Regions from separate parts of the Paenibacillus bovis genome, predicted to be linked through region 1. Evidence: riboswitches for the same ligand, from Rfam matches in the RefSeq annotation. Region 1 holds a riboswitch; each other region holds the start of a gene.

What was found. Region 1 has a riboswitch for cyclic di-AMP ahead of kdpF (K(+)-transporting ATPase subunit F). Riboswitches for the same ligand answer to the same signal wherever they lie in the genome.
Region 2: another riboswitch for cyclic di-AMP. It lies ahead of AR543_RS01620 (hypothetical protein); the one in region 1 lies ahead of kdpF (K(+)-transporting ATPase subunit F).
Region 3: another riboswitch for cyclic di-AMP. It lies ahead of AR543_RS03305 (C40 family peptidase); the one in region 1 lies ahead of kdpF (K(+)-transporting ATPase subunit F).
Region 4: another riboswitch for cyclic di-AMP. It lies ahead of AR543_RS03020 (resuscitation-promoting factor); the one in region 1 lies ahead of kdpF (K(+)-transporting ATPase subunit F).

What each region holds. Positions count from the first base shown of each region.
Region 1 is NZ_CP013023.1:3,026,800-3,034,397, forward strand. It holds gene AR543_RS13005 (histidine phosphatase family protein) at 17-589, opposite strand; gene AR543_RS13010 (DUF4177 domain-containing protein) at 784-987, shown strand; gene AR543_RS13015 (SMI1/KNR4 family protein) at 1,083-2,627, shown strand; cyclic di-AMP (ydaO/yuaA leader) riboswitch at 3,107-3,307, shown strand; cyclic di-AMP (ydaO/yuaA leader) riboswitch at 3,382-3,564, shown strand; gene kdpF (K(+)-transporting ATPase subunit F) at 3,976-4,056, shown strand; gene kdpA (potassium-transporting ATPase subunit KdpA) at 4,076-5,746, shown strand; gene kdpB (potassium-transporting ATPase subunit KdpB) at 5,886-7,598, shown strand, end outside.
Region 2 is NZ_CP013023.1:372,957-380,554, reverse strand. It holds gene AR543_RS01645 (DUF4153 domain-containing protein) at 1-70, shown strand, start outside; gene AR543_RS01640 (hypothetical protein) at 139-540, shown strand; gene AR543_RS01635 (DMT family transporter) at 696-1,586, opposite strand; gene AR543_RS01630 (universal stress protein) at 1,855-2,508, opposite strand; gene AR543_RS01625 (hypothetical protein) at 2,574-3,023, opposite strand; cyclic di-AMP (ydaO/yuaA leader) riboswitch at 3,384-3,577, shown strand; gene AR543_RS01620 (hypothetical protein) at 3,696-4,109, shown strand; gene AR543_RS01615 (oxidoreductase) at 4,240-4,929, shown strand; gene AR543_RS01610 (hypothetical protein) at 5,055-5,378, shown strand; gene AR543_RS01605 (GNAT family N-acetyltransferase) at 5,407-5,988, shown strand; gene AR543_RS01600 (sodium-dependent transporter) at 6,141-7,514, shown strand; gene AR543_RS01595 (DinB family protein) at 7,584-7,598, shown strand, end outside.
Region 3 is NZ_CP013023.1:754,141-761,738, reverse strand. It holds gene AR543_RS03330 (S-layer homology domain-containing protein) at 1-317, opposite strand, end outside; gene AR543_RS24915 (response regulator transcription factor) at 597-2,795, opposite strand; gene AR543_RS03320 (hypothetical protein) at 2,803-3,054, opposite strand; gene AR543_RS03315 (ATPase domain-containing protein) at 3,072-4,502, opposite strand; gene AR543_RS03310 (YwhD family protein) at 4,863-5,381, opposite strand; cyclic di-AMP (ydaO/yuaA leader) riboswitch at 5,915-6,053, shown strand; gene AR543_RS03305 (C40 family peptidase) at 6,065-6,535, shown strand; gene AR543_RS03300 (GNAT family N-acetyltransferase) at 6,991-7,488, shown strand.
Region 4 is NZ_CP013023.1:687,532-695,129, forward strand. It holds gene rsmI (16S rRNA (cytidine(1402)-2'-O)-methyltransferase) at 1-446, shown strand, start outside; gene AR543_RS03005 (AbrB/MazE/SpoVT family DNA-binding domain-containing protein) at 710-964, opposite strand; gene AR543_RS03010 (HD domain-containing protein) at 1,298-2,620, shown strand; gene AR543_RS03015 (TatD family hydrolase) at 2,670-3,437, shown strand; cyclic di-AMP (ydaO/yuaA leader) riboswitch at 3,633-3,865, shown strand; gene AR543_RS03020 (resuscitation-promoting factor) at 4,180-5,283, shown strand; gene rnmV (ribonuclease M5) at 5,458-6,003, shown strand; gene rsmA (16S rRNA (adenine(1518)-N(6)/adenine(1519)-N(6))-dimethyltransferase RsmA) at 6,008-6,892, shown strand; gene veg (biofilm formation stimulator Veg) at 6,999-7,274, shown strand; gene ispE (4-(cytidine 5'-diphospho)-2-C-methyl-D-erythritol kinase) at 7,451-7,598, shown strand, end outside.

The DNA of each region.
Region 1 (7,598 bases):
ATAAGATTGCATCCGATTAACGTGGCATCCGGCGTAAAGCAGCCTGAGCTTCGGCATCCCGGAAAATATGCAGTTTGCCATTCTCCACCATTCGCATCCGCGGTCCGGTGAATCCACGCTTGATCAGCTGCTTGCGCATATATAGCATCAGCGCCCAGTGACTGACTACCAGCACATGCTCGGCATCCGAAGACAGGATAACATCCAGCGCACGGTCGATTCGTGCTTCCGTCTCGGCGACCATGCGTTTATAGCGCCGACTCAGTAGAGGAGCGATCCGGGCAAACACAGCCCAGCCAATAAACGGAAAACGCAGCTCGGTCTGAAAGGTAGGCGGTGTAATCTCTCGCAGTTCGGGCATAATAATAATTTCTCCGGGGTAAATATACTGAGCTGTTTTGAGCGCTCTGGGCAGATCACTGGCAAAACATTTCTCCCAATTCAGGCCCAGCAGATCCGTCTGACCTTCCTCGATGTCGGCAACATCATACTCTTCCAGCCAGGTGACCAGCTCGCGAACCGTCACCATCTGCCGAATGGGGAATTCCTTATTCACTTTGAAATGGCGGACAAGCCCTATAGTCTTCATCACGAGTCTGGTGTAACTCCTTATCGTTATTATGTTACAATATAGCTTGTTGGATCGGTTCAAATAAGTCAAGATTCCGATTCATGACTACAAAGTTAATAATCGGCAGTTACTATGGTATACATGCTATTCCTATACATTGTATACCCTTTTTGGCAAATGCCGAATTGTTTTGGAGAAAGGAAGATCATACCATGAGTCAGTGGGAATATAAAACATTAAAATTACCGGCAGCCGGTTTTGTAAATGGACGGGTCGATGACCGTCTTCTTCAGGAAGAGTTGAATAATCTCGGCTTTGACGGTTGGGAGCTGGTATCGTCCTTTGATACGAGCACAAGTCAGGGCGATCTCGGAGAAGTCGTTCTTATTTTCAAACGCAGCGCTCTTCTGGATTAATCGGAATTACATAGTCAGCGATACCGGCAGTCTACATATCGCCATGGATAGAAAACGGAGAGATTGGTTTAAGTTAGGAAGAAGGAGGCTTGCATATGATAGGAACATGGATCGAGGAAATCAAGTCCATTTTGAGACCGGAACTGAACAGTCTGGAAGACTTTCTGCTGCCACCTGCCGGAGATGTGGAGATTGCTCAGGCAGAACAGGCAATAGGAGTGACATTTCCGGATGAATTAAAGCAGCTCTATCATATTCACAACGGGGAATCCCGCAACGGTCCCGGCCTTTTCTTTGGACTTCAGTTTTTGAGTCTGGATGATATGGTGAGCGAATGGAAAATCTGGTCGGATCTGCAGCCGGAGTATCAGGAGCTTGGCGATCATTATTCGATTCCATCGGGCTGGATCAAAGAGCAGTATATCAACAAAGGCTGGCTGCCTTTCTGTCACGATGGCGGAGGCAATCATCTCGGGATCGATCTGGACCCGGCTGAAAAAGGCATAGCAGGGCAAATTATCAACTTTGGCCGGGATGAGGAAATGAAGCATGTGATTGCGCCAAGTCTCGGCGAGTTTATCCATTTCATGCGGGATACGGTGCGTGAAGGGAATTATACGGTTGTGGAAGAAGAGGGCATGGGATACTGGATGTATGGACGGAATGAACAATCCCGTCTGCTCAGGGATGCACAGATGTATGCCATGGGTCACATTATGCAGCAGTCCGAAGGGCAGGAGAGCGAACAGCTGGATACCTGGTTTGCGAGTCTGGACCCAATCTGGCGCAATCTGATAACAGAAGGTTATGGAGATGCAGCGTCGTTTGTTTCAGCCCATCAGATTTATTTGCCTGATGCGCAGTTGAGTGATATTCGTCCGCTGTCTCGCTGCACCCAGGTGCGTGAGCTGCTGCTGAACCGTAATGAGATCGAGGATATTACGCCGCTAGCCCACTGCCGAGAACTGAAAAAGCTGCATCTGTTCCGTAATCCGGTACGTGATCTGTCGCCGCTGCAGAATTTGCCTTATCTGCAGATTTTGAATATTGAGGACACCCAGGTGCAAGACCTGAAGCCGCTGACCAATCTGTCACGTCTATCTGAGCTGGATTGCCGTGGTACAGCCGTGCAGGATTATTCCTCACTTGCTCAATTGACGACGCTGCACAAGCTGGCAATCTCGGCACCGACCCGTCAGGCAGCTGCATTTATCGCCAGCCTGCCGAAGCTATGCGAACTGACTATTCTCGGAGCTGATGAATGGGAGGAAGAAGACTGGGAGCAGCTGGGGCGTATGCTACCGCTGCGCAAGCTGTATATCGGCGCGCTGCACAAGCCACATATCCACTATCTGAGCAGTTACAGTCAATTGGAGTGTCTTACTCTGTATGATTCCCAGATCGAGGATATTTCCGCTCTGGCCGATCTGCCAGCACTCAAAGAGCTCAAGCTAATGGAAGGCTGCAGTATCGGTAATCTGGAATCGATAGGCGGCTCGGTGACACTGGAAAAGTTCACCGGAACATTTGCCCAATTTGAATTACTCAAGGATGCTTTTGCTCAATACGTGAATTTCTCGCAAATGATCGGAGAAATGACCGATGAGCAGCAGGATATATGGATACGTCATACCCGCTGATCTTACAGATTGGATTGCAGGGCAGGCCATTTTGTGCGGATCTCTATTCAGCCTGCTTATTTAGTGGACATCAGGCTATAAGCAACAGTTGCCGGAGCATTGTAGATGCTTCGGCTTTTTGTGATATATACAAGCTATGATTTCGAGAAGGAGAGCAGAACGTGACACTCATGAAAAGAATGACATATTCATTTTCATTATTTTGCAAAAATCCATGTTAACAAGAATGAAAATAAAGTCGAATTCAAGCAAATGAAAGTAAAACGGAGCAAAATAGAGGTTCGGATAGATAAAAAATTAATAATTGTTGTACAGGAACATCTGTGAACCATCAAGGTTCATTTTGCCTTTTCTTTCACCTTTACAGTTAGCAAGGACAGGCGTAATATACATTTCAGGATTTAGAGATTCACAGATTTGGACAACCAATCTGGGATCGGCGGCTGCTGTAAATGGCAGTCATTATAATTGGGTTTTATATTCTGTAATTGCTGAGTTTCCGGGATAACCGGAAAACGGGGGAACCAATCAAGCGGGAGTACTGGCGGTGTGAGAGCCACCATATGTACCGCAAGGGGTGAATCCTTTTGGCCGATCACCATGGTATCGGTCTGAAGGTAGGGCGACTCTCACCGCCCGAATCCGACAGCTAACCTCGTAAGCGCAGATGGAGAGGGAGTGTAGGACTTGTGCCATTCATGACACAGGGTATAGAAACTCTGTGTTTTATTATGCTCCGAGCAGCATACAGGAAAACGTCACAACGCTTAGTTTCCATTGAACATGGAAAGCGGGGGAACCAAACGTCATAGTAATCTGCGAACTGAGTACAGTTCATACTGCCTATGACACGGGGTGAATTCCGGAACCTTCCGGAACGGGCAATCTTCCAGCCCGAACCCGACAGCTAACCTCGTCAGCGTATCAGGGAGAACTTATATCCGGCTTATAACAGATTGCGAAGCTTGTTTGGTGCTGCATGAATTGGATGCACCGACAGGACGGGCAGCTGTCAGGAAGCCTGGAGAAAAGTTCTGCTTTTCTCCAGGCTTCTTTTTTTGCGCCAATTTTGGCTGTTAGTACAGGATCAACTATTTATAATACGCATAACAACGTGTTGGTAATATTATATTTATAGCGTAATAAACGGCTGGCAGGCGAAGAAAATAAACGTTACAGACAAATGATGCCTGCTGCAGGCCGTGGATAGGGATCCGAACTTATTATGAAGGAGCAACGAAACTATGCTGGACATTATGATGATTGTATTGGTAATACTCATCGCATTCGCACTTGGAGGACTGGCAGAATGGTCATCCCGAGTCATTGGAGAAAGAGGGAATGACAAGTGACCTGGTTATTATGGATCATTATTGCTGGTTTGCTGGTGTATCTGTGTTATGCCTTGATTTATCCGGAAAAATTTTAAATAGGCAGGAGAGAGCGTTGTGAGTATTCTTCCATATATCGGCATTGTAGTAACCCTGATTATTGTTATTTTATTGGCTCGTCCGATGGGCGGCTATATTGCACGGGCATTTGATTATACGCCTGGACGACTGGATCGCTGGTTCGGTCCGCTGGAAAAAGGAATTTACCGTATTGGTGGTATCCGTCAGGAGAATCAGACATGGAAGCAGTATGCAGCGGCCGTATTGATTAGCAACACGGTGTTATTGCTGGTGGTTTATCTGATTTTCCGTGTACAGGACAAGCTGCCGCTGAATCCGGCAGGTATCGGAGCGATGAGCCCGGATCTAGCTTTCAACACAGCTGTGAGTTTTATGACCAATACGAACCTTCAGCATTATAGCGGGGAAAGCGGATTATCGTTATTCTCGCAGATGACAGCTATCGTGTTTATGATGTTTGTCTCACCAGCTACAGGTATTGCCGTAGCGATTGCCTTTATTCGTGGACTGGCAGGCAAGCCACTGGGGAATTTCTTCGTCGATCTGACACGGGCATTGACTCGTATTCTGCTCCCGCTGGCATGTGTCGCAGCCATAATCTTGATCGGTCTTGGCGTACCACAGACGTTCCAGACCGGAGTGACAGCACAGACACTGGAAGGAGCACAGCAGCAGATTGCTACAGGACCAATGGGGACTTTCCTGGCAATCAAGGAGCTTGGTAACAATGGTGGGGGCTTTATGGGAGCCAACTCCGCACATCCGTTTGAAAACCCGGGCGGCATCAGTAATATGCTGCAAATTATTCTGATGATGCTGGTGCCGGTATCACTGCCATTTACATATGGCAAAATGGTTGGCAACAACAAACAGGGCCGTGTATTGTTCGTATCCATGATGATGATGTTCATTGTTATGTTGAGCGTCTCGCTGGTCAGTGAGCACCAGGGTAACCCGTTGATTCAACAGGCAGGTATCCAGCAGGGCACCGGATCGATGGAAGGCAAGGAAGTACGGATTGGTGTGGAGCAATCTTCTTTCTATTCGGTTGTAACGACCGCATCGGAGACAGGTGCTGTCAATACAATGCATGATACATTGACACCAATCGCAGGCATGGTCGCTATAGGCAATATGATGCTAAATACCGTCTTTGGCGGTTCAGGAGTCGGTGTGCTCAATGTACTGATGTACGCCATTATCGCGGTCTTCCTGTCCGGACTGATGGTTGGACGAACACCGGAGTTCCTGGGGCGCAAAATTGAAGGCAGAGAGATGAAGCTGATTGCAGTGACGCTGCTGATCCAGCCGCTGCTGATTCTGGCACCAACCGCTATTGCACTCATGGCGTATCCGGATACCATTTCGAATCCGGGCTATCATGGGTTGACCCAGGTGCTGTACGAATTTACTTCCTCGGCAGCCAACAATGGTTCGGGCTTTGAAGGATTGGGCGATAATACGATATTCTGGAATGTATCGACAGGTGCCGTTATGTTTATTGCACGCTATTTTTCAATGGTAACTTTGCTGGCAGTAGCCGGATCGCTGCTGATGAAAAAGCCTGTACCCGAGACGAGCGGAACATTGCGTACCGATCAGCCGCTGTTTGGTCTGGTATTTGTCGTGGCTGTAGTTATCGTAGGTGCATTAACCTTTTTCCCGGCACTGGTACTGGGACCGATTGCGGAACAGCTAACTTTGTAAAAAGATGGAGAGGCTGCAGCCAGGAGAATAACCGACGTGATCACTTGGCCGCAATTCTTCATTATAGGACAGCAGTTTATCTGCGCTAATAAAATAAAGCATCGCGAAAATAGAGACATTTCAAGTGGAGGAATCAGCAATGAAAAATCAAGCTTCCGTGATGAACCGGGAACTGATTAGTAAAGCTTTACAGCAATCGGTCATAAAGTTAAATCCCAGATTAATGATGAAAAATCCGGTCATGTTTGTAGTTGAAGTAGGTCTGATCATCAGTATTTTACTGATTTTTGTTCCCAATGCGTTTGGAGAATCGGTATCGACCGGCTTCAATATAGCAGTAGCTGTTATTTTACTGTTCACCATACTGTTTGCCAACTTTGCCGAAGCACTGGCAGAAGGACGGGGCAAAGCCCAGGCAGATTCTCTCAAAAAGACCAAAAAGGAAATTATGGCTCATCGGGTCGATGGCGACAAAGTAATGGAAGTGCCTTCTACCGATCTGCGCAAAGGCGATATTGTACGAGTATCCCAGGGAGAGATGATTCCTGGAGACGGTGAAGTTATTAAGGGACTGGCATCAGTAGACGAATCTGCTATTACCGGTGAATCGGCTCCAGTCATCAAGGAAGCAGGGGGAGACTTCAGCTCGGTGACCGGAGGGACAATGGTCATCAGTGACGAGATTATGATACGTATTACAAGTGACCCCGGCGAATCCTTTATGGATCGGATGATCAGTCTGGTCGAGGGTGCCGAGCGCCAGAAGACACCTAATGAAATTGCGTTAAACACAGTATTGATAAGCCTAACTATTATCTTTTTGATGGTAGTTGTCACTTTGCCTTTTATGGCCAATTATCTGGAGATTGATCTGGCGGTTCCGGTGCTGATTGCTCTGCTGGTTTGTCTGATCCCAACAACAATCGGTGGTCTGCTGTCTGCTATCGGGATTGCCGGTATGGACAGGGTTACACGATTTAATGTACTGGCTATGTCAGGGAAAGCTGTCGAAGCTTCCGGTGATATCAACACGATTATTCTGGACAAAACAGGTACGATCACCTACGGTAACCGGATGGCGAGCGAATTTGTACCGACAGATGAACATACTGCACAGGAGGTAGGATACTGGGCAGCGATCAGCTCAACCTACGATGAGACACCAGAGGGACGATCCGTACTGGAACTTATGAAAAAGCAGGCCTGGACTTACGATCAGGAATTGGGGATGGGTGCGGAAATTATCGAGTTCCGGGCAGAGACGCGCATGAGCGGTCTGAATCTGCCGGATGGCCGCAAAGTGCGTAAGGGAGCTGTTGATGCAGTCAAAAACTGGGTAACCGAGCAAGGAGGAACGATTCCTCCTTCCCTGCAGGCTAATAGCGATGCTATCGCTTCGGCAGGAGGTACACCATTGGCAGTAGCGGTGGATCATACGATCTATGGATTGATCTATCTCAAGGATACGGTCAAAGCAGGCATGAAAGAACGTTTTGAACAGATGCGCAGCATGGGTATCAAGACGATTATGTGTACCGGTGATAATCCGCTGACTGCTGCAACGATAGCACGGGAAGCAGGGGTCGATGATTATATCGCCGAAAGTACCCCTGAGGACAAAATTGCTGTGATTCGCCGTGAACAGGCAGAAGGCAAGCTGGTCGCTATGACCGGAGACGGTACAAATGATGCTCCGGCATTGGCGCAGGCCGATGTAGGGATTGCAATGAACAGCGGTACGGTAGCAGCCAAGGAAGCTGCCAATATGATCGATCTGGACTCTGATCCTTCCAAAATTATCGAAGTAGTAGCGATCGGAAAACAGCTGCTTATGACACGCGGCAGTCTGACC
Region 2 (7,598 bases), 2.7 Mb from region 1:
GGGATGGCAGTCGATCAATCTGAGCAACTATCTGGCGATTCGGGCGCTGCGCCAGGATAATCAGCGCTAATGGAATGTACCGCTAATTATATTTCGATTACATCATAAATAATTCGTACAGGAAAGGGGAACAAATGCATGTTTACATTACAATCTGTGATTCGTTGGAACAGTGATCCGGCTTATTTGCCGGTAGGAGAATGGTTGAAGCATCTGAGTGATCCACAGGATGGCTGCGCGCAGCAGATGGATTCGCAGCAAGATACGGTCGAAGGACTGGAGATTCGCATCGTCAGCATTATGCCGGATTCATGGAATACGTATGGACAGGTACGGATACCTGCACATATGGTACCGGAATCGGGTCTCCAGCCGGGGGATGTATTCACGCTGTGGGATCAAGGTGATGTGGGAGAAGTGATGCTGCTGGAAGGTCCGCGTTTTCGATTAAGCCCGTATCCGTACCTGCAGGAACAGGATATGGAGCCCAAAAAGGAATGGGACAGCTGGCAGCCTTACAGGCATATGCAACTGTATTAATATTATCTGTACTGGCATAAAAATGCATTGCAGTAGCACACTATTATTCACCTGTTCAGAGACTGATGTTTTTATAAAAAGCCAAAAGCACACTGCCGGAAGGACAGTGTGCTTTCGCATGTGAATATAAGTTATTCCACTTGAATAGAGATTTTTTAAGGCCGCATATTCACTATTCGCGGCTTGCGATTCACCAGATAAATGCTGATTCCGATCAATACCAGGCCAAGCAGCAGGAACCAGGTGAACGGCTCATGCAGCAGCAGTGTACCGATAAATACGGACAACAGTGGCACGAGGAAAGTATAGGAAGCGACTTTGCTCGCATCTCCGGCACCCACCAGAGTGAAGTAGATAATCCACGACAGGGCAATCCCGAAAATAATACCGAAAATGAGTCCGATCAGATACGGTGCATTCCATGTAATTGCTGCCCAGCTCTCGGTTGCCGAACCGGAAGCTGTAAGCACCAGCCCGCCCAGTGTGCACTGAAAAGCAACCATCCACAGCGCATCGACTTTCTGATTCGCTTTTTTGATATACACGGTTCCAAGTGCCCAGCTAAGTGCAGTCACAAGAGCCAGTACAACGCCGATTACAGCCACATGTCCGGAGAATCCGCCTGCACTGACCGAGATGACACCGGCAAATCCGAGGATCAATCCGATAATTTTCAGTGGTGACATGGATTCACCGAGCCACATCCAGGCAAACAATCCGACGAGTACCGGCTGCAAATAGACGAGGACAGAGAACAGGCCGGATGGCATATAGAGCAGGCCCAGTGTCTGCAGTCCATAGAATAGTACAACGTTCAAAATAGCGGAAATAGTATAGGCTTTCCAGTTGTCCCGCCAGCGAATCAGCCGGCGGCGCGGCAGCAGGATCAGCATGAGCAGGACGCCGCCGCCCAGTGTGCGCAGACCCGCGAATAATAACGGCGGTGTATAATCCAGCGCCAATTTATAAATGGACCAGGAGATGCCCCACAGAAATACCAGTGCAGCAATCAGCCCAGCCCGTTTGAGTGGTGTCAAGGTGTTCATGATGTTCTTCCCTTCTGTTTCCGGATCGAGCAATATGATGTTCGTGACGATACGTCTTGCCGCGTGTTCGTCAGCTGCATCGGTCAGCCTATTTACCCAATCTTATAATGAATCGCTCCTAATAGCTGCCGAAGCAGCCTGTCTGATCATACGCCTTTTTATACGGCAATTCAATAGCAGGCACAGGTATATACAAGCCAAAAAGGACGCTGCATGCTCCGGCAGTGTCCTTTCTTCGATCGTTCCCGATTCCTGCATAATCTTCCTTTTAGGAACCCGTATGCTGGATATCTCCCTCCAGCGGATCGACCAGATTTCCCTTGAATACTTTGAGATACTTGTATTCGCCGTTGATAGACAGCTTTAACAGACCGTTGTCAAAATCGGTATGCTGATCCTTGAAAAAGACTCCCTGTGTTACGACAGGCTGATTGGTCTCATAGCGAATCTGGTAACCGGCAGGGGTGCGAATTACATCGACCTCGACGCCGTCTTCATGAGTCTCCTCCAGCCGGGCCTTCATCCGCTGTACCGCCACGATATGGATATCGACTGCTCCCAGCTGTTCCAGCAGATCGTTAACGATGGAGCCGCGTGTAATTTCCTGCCAGCGGGATTGTGCCGACTGGCCAATAATGAGCTGGGTAATCTGCTGCTGAAGCGCCACTTCTGCAATAACGACAGCCGGCTCGTCATTCTCGTCCACCTCGATGATAAAGGTACCACCGGCTTCCTCTGTGAGCTTTTTCCATGAATTCAGATAATTCTCCTGCTGCATATCCAACTCGCTGACGGGTTCATTCAGCACCGTAATGACATACAGCGGAGACTGAAGCAGCTGAGCCAGACGGATCCCCCGCCTGATCAGTCGTTCACCATTAGGGCCGTAGTAGACCCCGACCATAATTTTCTCATCATTCATCGCTCTATTCTCCTTTTGCTCGGTACATAGTAGTTGTGTCTATAGTCACTCTTAACCAGCTTCGCTCAAAAAGAATAATAAGCCTGCGCATAATCGCTTAGAAATTGCCGCTCGGTCAGTGGCTGTCTGTACAACAACGAATCTGCGGATTCACTTTGCCGGATCATATAATTGTGCAATGCTTCGATCGCCAGCTGGGCACGGGTATGTCCCCAATTCTGCCGGTGAACGTGTACATATTCCAGCGCCTGCTGCACGGTCAGCCCTTTGAGACGCTGGAATACCGAAGCCCAGCGTACCAGATCAAGCCGGCGCAGCCCGTCGGAGAATTCGTATTCGGCCCAGCCGGAACCGTCTGCCAGCGAGATGCGCAGCAGACCGCAGTGCAGCATTCCGCAGCTATCGGGCAGGGAGAGCCGCTGATGATCGTATAGATAGATTTCCAGCGAACCTACACAGGTGGACGAGACCGAAGGGATGTGGGGCTGTGCAGAGACCGCAACTACATTTTGCATGAAAGACACGCTCCTTGGAGGAATGTTTGGTTGTCAGCTATCATAGAGGGGAATTTGGCTGGACGTAAACAGACATCTGGCATCGTGGCAGCCCGTATTTGTCATGGAAGCTTCATGTAATCGCATTCATCACTGGTAATCTTATCGCTGCCTACCAAAATCAGGCGTTTGCTTCCGTTTTCATTTTATGTGAATAAATGAGTGAAAATAAGAGAAAACGAGAGCTATATCGCGTATATATCCTTTTATTTCGCATCCAGTCGATATAGGAGCCTACCAGGCAGTTTGAGCAGTCTTTACAACGTTCAGCCGCGGGAGTATGATTCGTCTCAAGTTCATAAGACAGCGCTGATCGCAGCGCACACATACCAGCTGAGTTTTTGGGATACAGCCATGCTGTATGCAGAGAGCGGGGGAACCATCGAGAAGGACCGCAGCGGTTTCTTTTCAGGGGTGAATCGGACGACAGGATGTTATGGAATTCTGTTGGTCTGTAGGGAGACTCTTACTCCCGAATCCGGCAGCTAACCTCGTAAGCTGAAAATAAGAGAGGCGACAATTGTCATGCCATCCGTCAGGGATATCTCTGCGCGGATGTCGAAGAAGCTGACGAAGACCACCTCTTCCTCGGCTTCTTTTTTGTTGCCTTCATACTACTGGAGGAGAAGAGAAATGGAATTGGAGCAGGAACATCATTTGCCGGAAGAATATATACTGGTATCGCCGGCTACCCGGGCTGGAGAGCAGTTTGTCCAGCTGTTAAAAGTAAAAAAAATCCCGTTTGCTCTTATCGTGAACAGTTATGCCGAGAAGGTACGGTTCGAAGGAATGGGTATCGAGCATGTGATACTGCTGGATACGCAGCGCCAAGAATTGTGGGTTATGCCGAACCTGAATATCGGCAAAGTCTATTTATTTGAACGCAGTCTGCCGCTCTGCTGCCGCTATATCCAGATCTGCCGCTCATGGACGAGCGAACCGGTCTATGTCATTACTGAAGGCAGCAATTCGCGCATGATTTATAAAGGACTGGGAGCCAATTATATTATCCATACCAATGGCGGCAGTGCCGCTTTTTTACTGTGAATATAGGAGGATCTCCATACCGCCAGAAAAATCGTAAATCCGGCTGAATCTCCGCTTTTGCATATCCCGAAATGGGTAATAGGTTGCTAACCCGTTATAGCTGCATCCGGGCGAATTTTTGGAGGTGGAGATGATGGCATTGGAACAAAAAGTAGCCCTGGTTGCAGGAGCTACCGGATTGGTCGGTCAGGCATTAACCGAACTGTTGATCCAGGCACCTGAATACAGCGAAGTGATTGTACTGGTACGCAAGCCGGTGGAACGATGGCAGCAGCATGACCGGCTTCGCCAGGTAATCGTAGATTATGAACATCTGGAGCAGCAGCGCGATGAACTGCGGGCTGACGATATATACTGCTGTCTGGGCACGACAATCCGCAAAGCCAAGACACAGGAAAACATGTACCGGATCGATGTGACCTATCCGCTGGAATTGGCACGCATCGCCCATGAAGAAGGAGCTACGCAGTTCCTTGTCGTCAGTGCGATGGGGGCAGATTCGCAGTCCTCGGTCTTTTACTCCCGCATCAAGGGCGAACTGGAGCAGCAGCTGGCACAGATCGGATATGAGTCGCTATCTATTGTCCGGCCGTCTCTGTTGCTCGGCAAGCGCAGGGAATTCCGGCTGGGGGAACGTACCGGTGCCATACTGGCAAGAGTATTATCTCCGCTGTTTATCGGTCCGATGAACAAATACAAAGCCATTTCCGCAGAGATCGTTGCAGAAGGCATGTACCGGATTGCCTGCCGCAAGCCGCAGGGAACCGTAGTCTATCTATCCAACCAGCTGCATATTGCTGCCCGTCCTGTTAGCCGTTAAACGGGAGAATAGCGATGCTGCACAATCAATGGCATGGTAAAATAAACAGAAGCAAGTATAATGTAAATGCAGGTCTGTGCTTGAAGACGGACATGAATTTCAATTACAGAATGGAGTACAATCACATGCCTCAACTGGATGCCAAACAAGCGGCGTCGATGATCGAACGCTGGATTTCTTTCTATGATATGGATAATGCCAAAGCCTGGGACAAGGATGACTATCCGTTTATCCAGACTTCCTGCCGTCAGATGCGGACAGCGATTCAGGCTTTGCGCGGCAAAGGACCAACCGCTCCCGGAGAGCGCAAAAAGGTCGCTGCTGCCCTGGAGGAATTTATCGAGGATTCTTTTATGGACGATGCCAATGAATGGGAGCCGGAAAACCGTGCTTTTGTCAAAGAATCAATGGCTGCTCTTCAATATGCTGCGGGCTTTCTGCAAAAATAAGATCATATCATGATTGAGGTGGAACACGATGAAGCAGCCTGACCCTTGTTCGCCTGCACAGCAGTCGCTGCAGATTACCCTGTGTCCGGTGGAAGAGTCACATATTATATTGAATCTGTATCCGTTCTATCTGTATGATCTATCAGAAATCTGGGAACGCCAGCCGAATCGGCATGGCGTTTTTGAAGAGGAAGACAGCTACCGTACGCTCGCCGAGCAGAGCGACGTATTCCGTATCTGGTGGCAGCATCCCGGTATTCTGTTTCCTTATTTGATCCGTGTTGGCGGTATTCCGGCCGGATTTGCCCTTGTGGCTACCCCTCCCTATATCCCTACCCATGAGCCTATCGACTATTTTATGCACGAGTTTTTTATAATGCGTCCATTTCGTGGACAGGGACTGGCTGCGCAGGCAGCTCGTCACATTTTCGGCCAATTCCGCGGTTCCTGGGGACTGCATACGAATCCGACAGAGCATAATCAGCATGCTATTCACTTCTGGAATCGACTGTTGGCTGACTATACCAACAACAAATACAGCAGCGAGCTGATAGAAGGTTCGGAAAATGAACAATTCTTGTCCTTCCGGTTTGATCAGCGTCAAATATGAAATTTCTCATTATGCATTTCTTTTTCGTGGACAGCGGATTACATTTTGTGTAACATAAGCATAATTAATTTTGCCGGCTGATGCCCGGGCCGCGTGTCCGCAGGGATAGCGCCCGGCAGCTGACCGCTGCATCCATGAACAGGAGTGTATATATGAATAAAAAGTCTTCAAATCCGGGATCGGCATTTCCAGGTCCCAAAACGGACGGCTTTTCCAAGTCGGGCTTTATTCTGGCAGCGATTGGCAGCTCGGTCGGTCTCGGGAATATGTGGAAATTCCCGTATATTACCGGCAAGTACGGTGGCGCAGCATTTTTCCTGCTGTTTATCATCTGTCTGATCGTTGTGGGCCTGCCGATTCTGCTGGCAGAGATGGCTATCGGCCGCGGTGGGCGGGGTAATGCTGCTTCATCGCTTTTCAACATTACAGGGAAAAAGCAGTGGAAATGGGTAGGTGCGATCTCCGTAGTCACTTCTTTCCTGATCATGTCCTATTATGGCGTGGTCGCAGGATGGACGCTGCATTATACGGTAGGTTCATTTAGCGGAGCCTTGAACAAGCCGGGGACCGATTATTCGGCGACCTTTACAGCTTTTGCCGGCGGATACATGCCGCTGTTCTGGCAGGCTGTCGTGATGCTGATCACCGGAGTGATTATCGCCAAAGGCATCTCCGGCGGGATCGAGAAGTTCAACAAAGTGCTGATCCCCGGCTTCCTGATTATTCTGGTGATTCTGATGATTCGTGCACTGACGTTGCCGGGAGCAGCAGCAGGCGTGGAATTCTTCCTCGCTCCGGATTTCTCCAAATTAAGTGCTGCTTCGGCATTAACGGCGCTTGGACATGCTTTTTTCTCTCTTTCTCTCGGGATGGGCTGTATGCTGACGTATGGTTCCTATGTACAAAAGGACCAATCGCTCGGCAAAGCTACACTGGCAATCGGTGCCGGTGATCTGATCTACGCCTTTATTGCAGGCATGATCATTTTCCCGACGATTTTCTCGTACGGCATGAAGCCGGAAGCAGGTGTTGGTCTGGCGTTTATGGCGCTGCCGGCTGCTTTTGCCCAGATGCCGTTTGGGTTCCTGTTCGGTGGTCTGTTCTTCCTGCTGCTGGCGATTGCCGCACTGACTTCCTGCGTATCTATTCTGGAAGTGCCTGTCGCCTATGCGATGGGAGAATGGAAATGGAGCCGCAAAAAAGCTGCGGTTATCGTCTCGGTAGCGTCCTTTATTATCGGTGTACCGGCGGCTCTGTCGGTAGGCGGTGTGCTGAGCTTTATTACTTTTGCAGACAAGAGCATATTCGATTTGTTTGATTTTGTGACCTCTTATATTCTGATGCCGGTAGGCGGTCTGATCGTGACGATCTTTACCGGTTATGCATGGAAGCGTGCCGGGGATGAAGTCGGTCTGAGCGGCTGGTGGTATCGGATATGGATGTTCTTGATCCGTTATATAGCACCGATCCTGATCATTCTGATCTTCCTGTACTCTGTAGGTCTGTTGAATCTTGGTGAAGAATAGGGCGTTCGGTGCGATACTTCTCCCTGATCTGCTATACTGTAGACTAGAAACGGGAGGAGTTGAAGGACGATGTCAGAACAGCAG
Region 3 (7,598 bases), 2.3 Mb from region 1:
ATTAAGGAAGCGTTTAAAGTTATCGTTCTTCCGTCACTACTGATTGCGTTCGCCGGAAGATTGGTTCCGTTAAACTTGTCCGCTACAGTGGCTGTAATACCTGCAGGTAAGGTAAATACCGTACTGCCTGCCAGATTCAGTTGAATGCCAGGTGCATACGTAATAGCCAAATTTGTTTTTTGGCCTGCCACATTCTGTCCATTTGCTGAAGATATACCTAGTGCTCCATCTGCTGCCTGGACATGACCTGGCCAGCTGGAGAATACCAGCGCCACTACCAATAACATGGTAAACAGCGTATACCCTTTTTTCCTCATCTCTTTCTCCCCTTTTGAACAGTTTTTTGGGTGCCATGCAAAGAACTAACAGGATTTTTACTTGGCGTATAATCTTACTTTCGCCGTCATTTTTAATATGGATTATAGGTCTTTTCTCCTAATATAAGGTAATTATGTATGATTCTACTTTCTTAGATTAATTACGACAAAATTAGAGCATCAAAAAAGACCATCTTATGTGCAAGATGGCCTTTGATTTATAAACTTTTGTACTTGTCCGCACAATTATAGATCCATGCAGCAAGATATTAATGTGATTTATCCTATACTTTTATTGAATACAGCGGCAATCGCCTGTGCACGATCCGTTACACCCATTTTATTAAATATATTAGTTAAATGATTTTTCACCGTATGCTCACTAATAAATAGCGTAGCCGCAATTTCTTTGTTGCTGGACGCTTTGACAACCAGCTCCAGAACTTCCTTCTCCCGTGGAGACAGCCCAAACTGCTTTACAATCGCATCCAGTCCGCGGCCTTCTGCTCCTTCTGCAGTAAGAGCCTTAGCTGCCGGCGCTTTCTCTTCCACCAGATTGATTTCGGTCTGAAGTGTATGTCTGCTCAGTACAAACAGGCGGAATTGACTGACTAATCCCTGATCCACACCATTGATCTGCAGATCATTCACTACGCGCATATCATGATCGCCAGCTGTTGCAATAGCAAAAGCCAGGGCCATAATCTGCCCACCTTTGGAATAGGAACCGGTGCCAAGAATACTCTGGTCGTCATGTATATGCTTGTAGTCCTCGATCATTTCCGCTTCCTGCTGGAAAAGATGCGGGAAGCTGCGCAGCATGGAAGGATCGGTACACGACATCAGACAGGCACGACCAATCACATCGGCTTCTTCCTTGCTGATGCCGCCCCACATAGCAAATTCCTGTACAATTTTTTGGGCATCGGCAGTCAGCTGATAATGAGCAACATTCCATTCCCGGATAGCTTCATGCAAAATATGCGCAAACCGGTTGCTGTTGGACAAATACTGCTGCCGATCATGAACAGACTTCATGACGACACTGCCCATCATTGCCAGAGCCGACAAAATCTCGCGACATTCTTCGCCTTCCTGCTCATTGCTGACAGCAACGCACAGGACAGCTCTTGTCCGGTCTGCATAGACGATCGGATATTCCAGCATCAGCGAGAACGGAGTAGTCGGATTAATGAAGGAACTCGCTGCAGGCTTATCACTATTGTCGAGATAGCGGCGGGCGATATCCTTGGCATATGTTTCCCCTTTGGGACTCTGCATACCGCGCGCAACCATCTGTATTTTTCCATCTTCCGAAGAACGGTGAACCACAATGGAGGCGGACGGATTCCACACCAGATTGAGGCTCATATCGACCAGCATGAACATCACACGCTGGATATCCTGCACCGATATAATCATGCGGGACAGCTCAATCAGCGGCTTGAAGCGCTGCAGCTGTTTCTCCATTTTCTCGTACGTAATATGGTTGCCGATGTACCAGCCCATTAGGGAGATCATCGTTTCTTCAAACTGCGGATTGATACTTGGCGTAGAGCGTTCTTTGAAACTCAGGCCAAATAACAGTCCGTATACCTCATTCTCATAACGAATCGGGAAACACTGCACTTCATAGACCGAATCCAGCCCATTTTGCTGGAAAAAGTGATTTCTTGGGTCCCGCGATATATCTCTCCAGCGGCTCGACTGCGGACTGAGTACTGCCTGTCCGAGGAAGCCTTCGCCTTCATGGAAGGTCGAACCGCCCAGCGTTCCCGAATTCATGCCCATACTGTTCATGATCGTATATTTGCCCGGAGCCGTTTTGAGTGCAAATCCGAATACGTCTGCCAGATCGCTGCTCGCCAGTACCGCACGAGTAATTTCTTCGATCGGATTCCCGATACTTTGCTCGGTAATCAGCGTTTCATTGAGTGCATTCAGGCGCTGGGTCAAGCGGTTTTCCTTGAAACTCGATTTTAAGATAAGAGATAGCGCTTTGGCGAACTTGGTAATCTTTTCACGCTTGAAAATCTCCTGATCGGGAGAAATTTCGCCCGTATTCTGAATCCAGCTGCGCATTAACTCAATAAAGTCAGCAGGTGCCCCGCTCTCCGGCTGTACATAATTTGGATGCGTAATGATGGACTGAAGCGTTCCCTGCTGAATCAGTATACCGCCCCATACATACATGCCTGTATCGGACTGATCTACTGATACAGGAGCAATCAGCCATTTTACACCCGGTACCCATTGATCGGACAAAATCGTCTGACGGATGCCCTGCAGTTTATCGATCTCCGTCTTGAACATGTTTTGCAGTTCACTGCTATATTTTTCAAATACGGAGGAATCGTCAATATTGGAAGGAGCCGTTATCAGCTGACCCTCATGGTTGGTAACAAAGACCAGCAGATTGGTCAGCTGGGCATACGTATCCTGAAGTTCCTGACAAATCTCTCTGGTATCGTTCATCATATAAGTATCAATCATAAGCATTCAGATCCACTTCTGTCTGTATATAAGGAGCTTTATATCGATAGATCGCACGTATCCCTTGCCCATTCTTTTCCAGAATGGACATCTCCGCCAGACGGTTCAATGCCTGTTCCGTTACCTGCTGGCTGCGGCCAAGCCGCTTGGATAAGCCGTTGCTGGTCTCGATCGCATACGGGTTATTTTCAAAAAATAACGTGCATTCCATCTGCAATGTAATCACATCACTTTCTGCCACCATAAGGTCCCAATCCCTCCTTATATCAATTGTACGAAAGGTTTCTCGGCTACATTTGCGATAATGTGTGGAGCAGATACACGTCCACTCGGAGATTTGGTCACCTGCAGATATTGGTAATTACCATCTACCCACGTACGAATTACACCATTGCATGTACGCTCAAGGAACGAAGCCGTTTCCGAACCAATCTCGGCAAAGTTACAGTGTACTACAATGGTAATACCCAGTGAGCGCCACATCGACATCTCTTCCGCAAAATAACGAAGCAGGAAATCTTTTCCTCGCTCGGAAATAATCGTATTCAGATCATAATATACAAACCAGCGCTTGTCACACAAATCTTCACATTCAAAAATCGGATTCAGCCGCTCGTTAAGCACCTGTGCATACTCTTCATTAGTAACTTTATCCACACGAACCATAGCTTTTTCCAGATCCGCTTCCACTGCTCTGCGATAATGTTCAATAAAGAAGGCTTTCCCTTTACGTGCTGCTTCTCGCAGTGACACCCCAAACAGCTCGATCGTGTCTGCAAAAGTATCCAGCGATGTATTTCCCGACATCATCGTCACCGTACAATCGTCATCCTTGATACGCTGGGAATAAATTGAAGACAGCAAATAACGGTAATTGGCTTTGCTGTTTGTATCAATCATGAATACACTGCCCCGTGGAATACCACCTGCCAGCATATCATCCAGCGAATCGATACCGGTAGACAGCACTTCCGCTTCGCGAATCAGCATCTTGTCTTCGGCCATCGACAGGGAAGGCACAATATATACGCCATTATGGATAAACTTGTAGGTATGTTCCCCTTCCAGAATACGAGTACCGCGCATTTTCAATACTTCAATCGTCCGCTTGCGGTATTTATCCATTAGCGGCTTGAGGGACAGGCGTACAATCCCATCGCAAATATAGTTCTCAAAAGGCATGCTCATCCCTTCAAACTCGGAATACTCCCGGATAAAAAAGGAAGTCAAGGAATGCTTGCGCATAATATTACGGATAGAATATACATTCGTCCGTACGTTTTCTTCATCTCCCACCATTCTAAAAAGACTGATACTGTCAATAACTACCCGCTTGCAGCCGATCTCATTAACGATCTGTTCGAACAGGCCATGAGGCTGGAGCATTTGTTCCAGCAAAATATCCGGTTCCATACAAATAACGCGCAGCTTGTTCTGCCTTTCAAGATCCCGCAAATCCCAGCCAAAGCCGTTCATATCCTCATAGATCTGCTCCGGAAGTTCCTCGAATGTAATGTAAATTCCCGGTTCATTATGCTTAACTGCACCTTCTACCAGAAATTGCATACCAAATGTTGTTTTGCCGGTTCCCGGTTCACCTTCCAAAATTACTACAGCTCCAGGCGGCACTCCACCATATAGAATATCGTCCAGACCTGGTATACCCGTTTGAACAGCCTTCTTTTTCTGCATATACTGCTCCCTCCATCTGTAGAATATTTTAGTCAAGCAAGGGGTAGCTTTGTCCTACGAAGATGACTGTACAGCAATTATAACAACCTATCGCGATTTGGAGAAAGGTATTTTCCATTTTTGTAGAAATAGAGTAGAAATAGAAAGGTGTTTAATCAATTATACCCTTTTTTTCCAATTATCAATGATGTATTCACAATAAATTATTGCGATACTTCCAAGTATTAAACATATTTTCCAGCAGCCCCTCTGCTCAAAGAAAAAGCTGGAAACCATCCAAGATTTCCAGCTTTTGCCTTATATTATTGTTACGCATAATTGCAGTAAAAAGATTAAACTTTTTTACCTATTTTTTCATTATTATGCTCGGGGTTCCAGTGCCTGTTTTAATTCTTCGGAAGAGTTGTTCCACCATTCCTCATTATGACTGACAAGCAGCTGACGAAGCGCCGCTTTTGCTTCCTCATCCAGTCCTTCCAGCATAACCCGGCGCTTGATCGCGTAATCCAGTTTGTTCACATGCTCGGCGAGAATCTTCCAGCCTTTTTTATCTTCTTCATTAATCCACATCTCGCAGGCAGTAGCTCCGGCATAGTTGGCGCCTTCTGCCAATTTGTCTACTGCTACCCATACGACCCATACCTGGCGACCGCCCTCCACCTCTTCACGATTCGGTGTAAACTTGATACCGCGCTCGACCTTGCTCTTGGCATGCATGGCACCAATATCGATACGCGCTTCACCACGATCTACTATTATAGGAGAAACATTGTTCAGATTAATGGCACCTGCGCCAAATCCTTTGTGCTTGCTGCTTTTGGTACTGCTACTGATAATATTGAGAGATACTGCTTTTTTGCCCGGTTGATTTTGTTCCATGAGTCTAGTAACTTCCTCTCTGTATTGGATATATGAGTCATAACTGTTTATAATGGTAAAATGAGTTTGTTCGGCTGTTTTTATTTCTTACTGTACATAATAACATCATCATTATTGTAACGAATATCCTTTTAAAAGCCAACGAAAGTCGATTCCTGTCACTTTTTCGGCAAAAAAGAAATTTAATTGTCTCAAATGTATAAAGTTTACAAATTTATAACCGAAAAAGATTAAAGAACAGGCAAGCATAAGCCCAAATGAGTACGAATAGGCATTGAATGAAGAACAAAGATTAAATTTTTTTAATAATTACAAACCTGATAGTGACGGGCTTTCTCGCTTGCTAACGCATTCATTTAGCAAGTTATCCTTAAAAAAGGATGAATAAACGTTTGCCAAAGTAAAAAACCTCTGTTAAAATAAATCCAGCGAGTTATTAGTAACAACTTTGTAAACTTTAACAATGAAGCTTGTAACTTTTGTCAGAAAAGATGAAATTTGTCGTGAATCGAATATGGACTACGGTGCAATCAATAAGTGTGAAGCCAAATTCCGTGGCACCGGGAAGCGGGGGAACCGTTTTGGGTGAATTGATCTTGTTTCGGAGGGATCATAGGGGAAACCTTCTACCGAATCCTTAAGCTAACCTCGCAGGCATTGGAAGGGGACAAATGATTTTGAATATGAAAAAGAAACTAACCGCCGCAGTAATGGGATTCGCAATTGCGTTTACTGTTATGGGGACTAGCAGTGCAAGCGCAAATTCCAAAATGGACCAGATCATCGAACCAGCCATGGGTACACCATATCGTATTGGTGGAACATCTTTTAGCGGTTTTGACTGCTCCGGATTTACTCAATATGTATTCGGTCAAATGAATATCGATCTGCCTCGCCAATCGACTTCTCAGTATCAAGTCGGCGACGCTGTATCCAAAAGTGATCTGCAAGCTGGGGATCTGGTATTCTTCAACACTACGGGGGCAGGCGTTTCTCATGTAGGCGTTATGGTAAGCAGCAGTCAATTCGCACACGCTTCAACATCCAAAGGCGTACGAATTGATAATATTGATATGGACTACTACCAAAACCGCTATGTGGGCGCTAAGCGTGTAATGAGCAACTTCTCTTACAGCAGCTATGCAGCCGAGTAATTAACATTTATTCTAACTGTATATATAATTCATTTACTAACCGTGAAGGATTCCCGCCAGAATCTTTTGCGGTTTTTTTATTGCTTACTTGTAAGACGTAACAACCTGGGAATAGGTTACATATTTTGAGAAAAATAATTGCTGCAATGTGAAGTTCGACTGTTCAGGTAATTATGTCTACTATATAGTACCCGGATCGTAATTATGGTAAACACATTTTCCAGTAAAAATTAATATTAATTTTTGAAATATCGGGCAAACGCACTTTATAGTACGCTTGTGATTTGTGCGCTGTCGTAAAGCAGCTGATCATGGATATTATTCCTTTTCGGATTATATCCTGGCTATTAAGCTTGAATGTGAACCGTGCCACTTTTATAATCTGTAGTAGCTAACTGTACAGGATGCAGTCCCAGCAAGTGAGACACTATGATATATGATGAGGAGTGACTGTTATGAATCATTTTTCTGTACCTTACTTTCATACTGCTCCCCTCCATGAGCAGCAGGCTGCCGAAATATGTGAATGGGTATACGACCCGCCTTATGATATATATGGATGGATGTCCTGGGACCAGATGCAGGAGCTGGAGATCGAATTTGGAGACCCCGAACTGCGACAGCAACAGTATCTGGCAGTATTGAATAATAAGGGAGAACTGGCCGGCTTTGCGCAGCTTTTTCCTTTGCAGCAGACGATTCGGCTGGGTATCGGCATGCGGCCGGATCTGTGCGGTCATGGCTATGGTGCCGAATTCACCCTTGCGGTCGTAAGAGCCGCTATCCAGCGTAATCCGGAGGCCGAGATTGATCTGGAAGTGCTCACCTGGAACCAGCGCGCGATTCGTACCTACCAGAAAGCAGGATTTCATATTACCGATACGTATACACGGCGTACACCGGATGGCATGAAGCCTTTTTATTGTATGGTTTATGAAAAGGAGAATGCCTAACCTTTTCTTCATAGCAGCATCCGTGAATTCCAAAAAGCACATCCGGCAGCGTATAGACTGCGAGATGTGCTTTTTTGGTTATAAGCCGCCGATACCCGGCAGTCTTTTAT
Region 4 (7,598 bases), 2.3 Mb from region 1:
TTATCGGCTTTTTGCCGCGTGATACCAAAGGTCAGGAAGAAATTTTGCAGGGAGCTCGTGCTGCCGAAGGCACGCTTTTATTTTACGAATCGCCTCATCGGGTGATCAAGACGCTCAAAGCTATGCTGGAGCATCTTGGTAACCGGTCGGTCGTACTGGCCCGGGAATTGACCAAGCGTCATGAAGAGTGGCTGCGGGGGACAATCGAGGAAGCGCTGCTCTGGCTGGAGGAACATCCGCCGCTCGGCGAATACTGTATTGTACTGCAAGGACAGTCTGCCAGCGAAGCCAAGGCAGAAGCGAATGAGTGGTGGCAGCAGATGACGATTGAAGAGCATGTGGCACATTATGAAGAGCGGGAGCAGCTGCCTCGCAAAGATGCGATGAAAAAGGCAGCCAAAGATCGCGGTCTTTCCAAAAGAGACGTGTATCAGGCACTGCTGTAGACTTCATTTTTATAGTAAAATGGGTAAAAACATTATAATAGTAGAAACACGAAAAAAAGGGATATTGACGACGTCAAGGTCCCTTTTTCCTATGTAAGTTGGAAGTAGTTAGAAAAAGAAAGTATAATGTAATTTAGGATATTCATAGGAGCGTATAAACAAAAAAATACCTTTACCCAGACAGTAACTGCCGGGTAAAGGCCCAAGGAGATATATAAAGGTTAGAATTAATAAGTTTATGGGTCTATTATAACCTATTTTATTTATTTTGTCACAGGAACAGGAATTTCGGAAATACATTCGTTACAAACAATTTTACCTTTGAAGTAAGTTACATTTTCAGCATTGCCACAGAAGATACAAGCTGGCTCGTATTTTTTCAGCATAATGCGCTCGCCATCTACGTAGATTTCCAGAGCGTCTTTTTCACCAATACCCAGTGTACGGCGCAATTCGATAGGAATAACAACGCGTCCCAGTTCGTCTACTTTTCTTACAATACCAGTTGATTTCATCATACTGATCAATCCTCTCAATTTTGGTTTTATTAGTTTAATTTTGTTTTATTAAGTGTCAGTGTTCGACAAATTTCTATCTTTTATGATATTCATAATACCAACGTTTCCCAAATCAGTCAACCTAAAAATTATATAAAAACGCCTTTTTTAGAGGAAAAATGCAATTTTTTTTTATATAAAGCAGGTTTTGGGCTATATTATTATTATAAAAAGTGTTTGTCGATTTGGAAAATGATTTATTGTATATAACGACACTGTTCGACAATAAAGGCATGATTCTATTTTAACGCATAGAAAATACTGGAATCAAGTTTCGGTGAAGGAGGGCTAAAATTGAAACCTATACAACCTTTGGAAGAAGAAAAAGTATTTAAAGATCCCGTTCACAATTATATTCACGTACAGGATCGTCTGATCTGGACATTAATTAATACGCCCGAATTTCAGCGGTTGCGGCGGATTCGTCAGCTGGGAACATCTTATCTGACATTTCATGGTGCCGAGCACAGTCGATTCTCTCACTCTCTGGGAGTATATGAGATTACAAGACGCATTATTTCGCAGTTCGAACGTGGTGGTTATGAAGACTGGCCAAGTGAAGAGCGGATGGTCGCGCTCTGTGCGGCGCTGCTGCATGATCTGGGACACGGCCCTTTCTCCCATTCAATCGAAGAAGCTTTTGATATGAATCATGAAGAGTGGACCTGTCGAATTCTGCTTGGTAATACCGAGATCAACCGGATTCTGGAAGAAGTAGAGCCAGGATTCGCCGAAAAAGTCGCAGCAGTTATTCGCAAAGACTATGAAAAAGCGATTGTGGTTAATCTGGTGTCCAGTCCCCTGGATGCCGATCGTATGGATTACCTGCTGCGGGATGCCTACTTTACCGGTGTAAATTATGGAACGATTGATATGGACCGGATTATTCGGGTACTGCGTCCCCACGATGGACGAATTGTCGTCAAGGAATCAGGGATGCATGCGATTGAAGATTACCTGATGTCCAGATACCAGATGTACTGGCAGGTATACTTCCACCCGGTTACCCGGAGTTCAGATATTGTGCTGCGGCATATTTTCCAGCGAGCCAAAGAACTGTTTGACCAGGGTTATACATTCAAGTTCCTGCCGCATCCGCTGCCTTCCTTATTTGATGGAACACTGAATGTAAATGAGTATCTTCTATTGGATGAAGCACTGGTGCAGACTTCATTTATGCAGTGGACACTGGAAGAGGATGAAATATTGTCTGATGTCTGCTCACGTTTCATGGAACGCAGACTTTACAAATATGTAGAAACGGAATTAATCGACCTGGATATGATCGATGAAATTCGTTCCGAATTTGAGCGAGCCGGGCTTCATCCCCATTATGATCTGGAGATCGATTTCCCGACGGATCTTCCTTATGATGTATTCCGCCCGGGAGATCCCAAAAAAGAGAAACAAATTTTGCTGCTGAACCGTCAAAACAAGGTACAGGAAATTTCGGAGGTATCTGATGTAGTACGATCAATCAGCGGCATCCATCGCGGTCGCTATCATCTGTACTTTCCACAAGAAAAGCTGGAAAGGGTAAAAAATCAGCTGTCCAAGCAGGTAGCAGATATCTTTGAAGACAAACTCGGCCCTGCACAGATGGAATTCGAAATTTAAGTCTACGGATTAAAAATAGAGTATTAGGAAGTAAAGGAGAGTTAAACATATGTTATTTGATACACATACGCATCTGGATTCCAAAGATTTCGACGAAGATCGCAAAGAAGTCATCGAGCGTGCTTATGCGCAAGGGGTGACCCGAATGGTAAATGTGGGATTTGACCGGGAGACGATTCCGACTACCATGGAACTCGTCGAAGCCTATGATTTTATCTATGCGGCTGTCGGCTGGCATCCGGTCGAAGCGATTACAATGCAGCCGGGAGATCTGGAATGGATTGAATCTTTATGCAAGCATGAAAAAGTGGTGGCAATCGGCGAGATCGGTCTGGATTATCACTGGGATAAATCACCAAAAGATGTACAGCATCGGGTACTGCGTGAGCAAATCGGTTTGGCACGATCGATTAATATGCCAATCGTTATTCATAATCGTGAAGCCCACGAGGATATTGTACGTATCCTGAGAGAGGAAAAAGCATCCGAAGTCGGCGGCATTATGCACTCGTTTTCAGGTAGCTGGGAGACTGCCAAAATGTGTCTTGATATGGGCTTCCATTTATCGTTTGGTGGACCGATTACGTTCAAAAATGCAAAGCAGCCCAAAGAGGTACTTCAGCAGGTACCAATGGACCGGTTGTTACTTGAAACGGACTCCCCTTATTTGACACCTCATCCTTATCGTGGGAAACGAAATGAGTCGGCTCATGTGCGTCTTGTCGCCGAGGCAGCTGCCGAGCTAAAAGGGGTCTCACTGGAAGAAATTAGTGAAATTACGACGAAAAACGCCCTTACATTATTTGGCATACGGTGAAAAAGGGAGAAAAACCACTGAAAAACCGAGCTATACGGATATATGAATGAATTTTAATGAATAAATGCTAAAATGTTACAAGATTTTAACTACTTTTTAAGAAAAACGGAGTTGCCTATCGCTTTACAGTGGGGTTGGGTTCAGGATATCATTTCATCAGTGATTTAATCTTGTTATTGATAAACGAGATTCCATGATTCGGTCTCGCTGAGTTTCCTACATAGGAGAACGGGGGAACCAACAGCTGCCTTCAGCATTCAAACCAGTAGTAACGGAAGGCAACATGTCTGATTCCTGATACAGGGTCTTTGGGGTGAATTGGGGATACTTGCGCCATGAGCGGAGGACTCTTCAAAGGGCATGAAATACAAGCAGTTCAAAATGTCCGAACCCGACAGCTAACCTCGTAAGCGATGCAGAGGCAACCTCGCATTTTCTAGTGTTTCCCGAATGTTGTAATCGTCGGAAGCCAGGAAGAGTTGCTCTTGCGCTTTTCCATAGGCTTCTTTTTGTTTTGGCCAAAAGGGAAAGCAAGAGTGTATTATTCTGAATATTACTGTTCAGAATCAGGAAGCCACTAGGACTGACCATGGCGCAGGTACCTATTACATCATGAAAGATTATCGAGTTGGACGGATAATCTTACAGCAACACAAACGGCCTGCGAAAATTCTTATATAGTCGCGTCACATTGTATTTACGTCACAGCTAGACGGCGAGACTATGAAGGAGGACGGAAGAAGTGGGAATGGCTCCTTTCGAAGAAACCCATGGTTCACGCTCATCCAGCATGTCTTACGCGCTGAGTTGGAAGCAGAAAAATCTACGCTTTGCCTCGTTAACTGCACTGGCGGTCATTGCGGTCATCGTTATGCTGCTCGCTGTTCTGTATAATCAGGCAGGCAAAAATATTTATGTTGTCATTGATGGTAAAGCCCAGGAGATGGAAACGCGCAAGCTGATGCTTTCCGACATGCTGACAGAACACCAGATTCAACTGGCACCACAGGATAAAGTATCCATGCCTTTGAATGGCGCAATCCAGGATGGGGATAAGGTCTATATCAACCATGCGGTAGCGGTAAATATTACGGCTGATGGAGATACCAAAAAGGTATATACCACTGCCAAGACAGTAGGCAATACACTGGAGCAGGCTGGAATCGATTTGAAGGAAAAAGACAAATTGAATCCACCAGTCGAAGCTTCGGTCAAGCAGGATATGGATATCAAAGTAGTCAGAACAACTTCATTCGTTACGAAGCAGACAGTCAAGCTTCCGTACGATGTAGTGAAGAAAACCAGCAGTACCATGCTGGAAGGCAAAACCAAGCTGGTTCAATCCGGACAAACCGGTAAAGTGGTCCAGTACATCGAGAAAGTATACGAAGATGGAGAATTCGTCTCCAAGCGTATGATCGACAAAAAAACAACCACCGAAGTTCAGGACAAGATTGTAATGGTGGGTACCAAGAAAGAACAGCCTAAATTGCTTGCAGCAAGTACATCCGACAGCTCTTCCAAATCGGATAAAGGCTTCTCCTATGCGAAAGTCCTCAACAATGTAACTCTTACTGCCTATTCTTCCGGCGAACCGGGTCTGGGTACGACTACCGCTTCCGGTACAAGAGTAACCGAAGGACGTACGATTGCTGTAGATACCAGTGTGATCCCGATGGGTTGGTGGGTATACATTGAAGGTATCGGTTACCGCCGTGCAGAAGATACCGGCAGTGCCATTAACGGCAATAAAATCGATGTGTATATAGACAGCCTGAGTCAGGCCAGATCGTTCGGACGCAAGACAGGTTATACCGTGTATGTGATTGGACCGGTAAAACCTTAGTGTCGCGCCAGGATAGCTGTTGCCTGCATCAGAGCAGCTGTTGTATGATATAGTTATTATTAACCATGAGCGTGAATAGAACCGACAAAAAGAAGAGGATGAATCCTCTTCTTTTTGTTTGTTATACTGGAGACAGATTCATAGATGAACGCAGAAGGGAAGCGTACGGCAAAAGTGATTAAAGAAGTGATTGTGGTAGAAGGCAGAGACGATACCGTAGCGATCAAGCGTGCAGTGGAGGCAGATACGATCGAGACAGGCGGATCAGCGATAGGACCGGCAGTGATCCAACGTGTAAAGCTGGCACAGGAGCGCAGAGGAGTCATTATTCTGACCGATCCCGATCATGCCGGAGAGCGTATACGCAAAATTGTGGCTCAGCAGGTGCCTGGCTGCAAGCATGCCTTTATCCCGGAAAACGAAGCTACACGCAAAGGGGATATTGGCGTCGAGAACGCTTCGCCCGATTCGATCCGTGCCGCACTGGCACGAGTGCATACGGAAATGCCATCCGCAGAAACCCTGATTGACTGGGATGATCTGTTAATGACAGGACTCGTCATGCACAAGGATGCGTCCGAACGACGGATGAAAATGGGCAACCTGCTCGGAATCGGCTACTGTAACGGCAAACAATTTCATAAGCGTCTGCGTATATTCGGCATCACCCGTGAAGAATTTGCCGCAGCACTTTCACAACTGGAATCGGAGGAACAATAAATCAATGAGTGATCAACACGATATCGCCACACCCAGACGAACCAAGGAAATTATCAGCAAGCATGGATTTTCATTCAAAAAAAGCCTGGGACAAAACTTTCTGATCGATGCGAATATTCTGAATAAAATTGTAGAAGCAGCCGATCTTACATCGGAACGCGGTGCTCTGGAGATTGGTCCAGGGATCGGAGCGCTCACAGAGCGTCTTGCCCAGCAGGCCAAAGCAGTGACAGCCGTCGAGATCGATCAGCGCCTGATCCCGATTCTGAAAGATTCGCTGCAGGAGTATTCCAATGTGAATGTCCGTCACGGTGATATCCTCAAGGTGGATCTGCATGAGCTGTTCCGTGAAGACTTTGGCAATGTTGACAAAGTCAGCGTTGTAGCCAATCTGCCTTATTATGTGACGACTCCTATCCTGATGAAGCTGCTGGAAGAGCGCCTGCCGCTCGATAACATCGTTGTCATGATCCAGAAGGAAGTCGCCCAGCGAATGGCTGCAAAGCCGGGAGGCAAGGAATACGGAAGTCTGAGCATTGCTGTCCAGTATTACTGTGAACCGGAGCTGGTCTGCATTGTGCCGAAGACGGTATTTATTCCCCAGCCTAATGTAGAGTCAGCGGTAATCCGTCTCAAGCTGCGTGAACAGCCTGCGGTACAGGTGGAGGATGAGCAGCATTTCTTTGATATTGTGCAGTCTTCCTTTGTGCAGCGCCGCAAAACGATCGCCAACAACCTGAAAACACGCTACTTTGCCGGTGGAGACCGGGAGCAGCTGGAACAGCTGTTGAACCGTGCAGGTATCGATCCTGCCCGGCGCGGCGAGACACTCAGTCTGGAAGAATATGCGGTACTTAGCAGGGTATTTTTGGAAGCCGGCATCCGCTAAAAAAAATCGTTGACAAGATAAATTTGTGACTGATATAATTTAGTGTTCCTTTGACATTACTCTCTTTTTCTGATATACTGGAATAGGAAAAGAGGTGGTTGTAGGCATGGCTAACAATGCGCTTACGGAAATTAAACGCAATCTTGATGCTCATGTTGGGCACAAAATTACTTTGCGTGCAAATGGTGGTCGCAAGAAGACCATTGAACGGACTGGCGTTTTAGAAGAAACCTACCCTTCTGTTTTTACAGTAAAGCTTGATGATGATCATCAAACTTTTGAACGAGTGTCTTACAGCTACGCTGACGTGTTAACCGACTCTGTCGAGATCACCGTCTGCGATGAAGATTCCCAGACGCAGATCGAATACGCAGGGAATTGAATAACTGTTTTATCATAAAACAGTCTTTATCTCCTTTCGGGGTAGAGACTGTTTTGTTTTGTGAATGGACTTCATAATCTATTTTTTTTATAATATGGATTATTCATGCTGACTGGCAGAAAGCCGGTCTGAATATAGATGTAGAACGGACGGACTGTTGAAGGTGGAGGAACCTCATGAAGTTATATGAAAAAGCGCCCGCTAAAATTAATCTGATGCTGGATGTATTACATAAGCGGCCGGATGGCTACCATGAAGTCGAGATGATTATGACGATGGTAGATCTGGCGGACCGGCTTACGATCTCGGAACTGGCAGGAGATA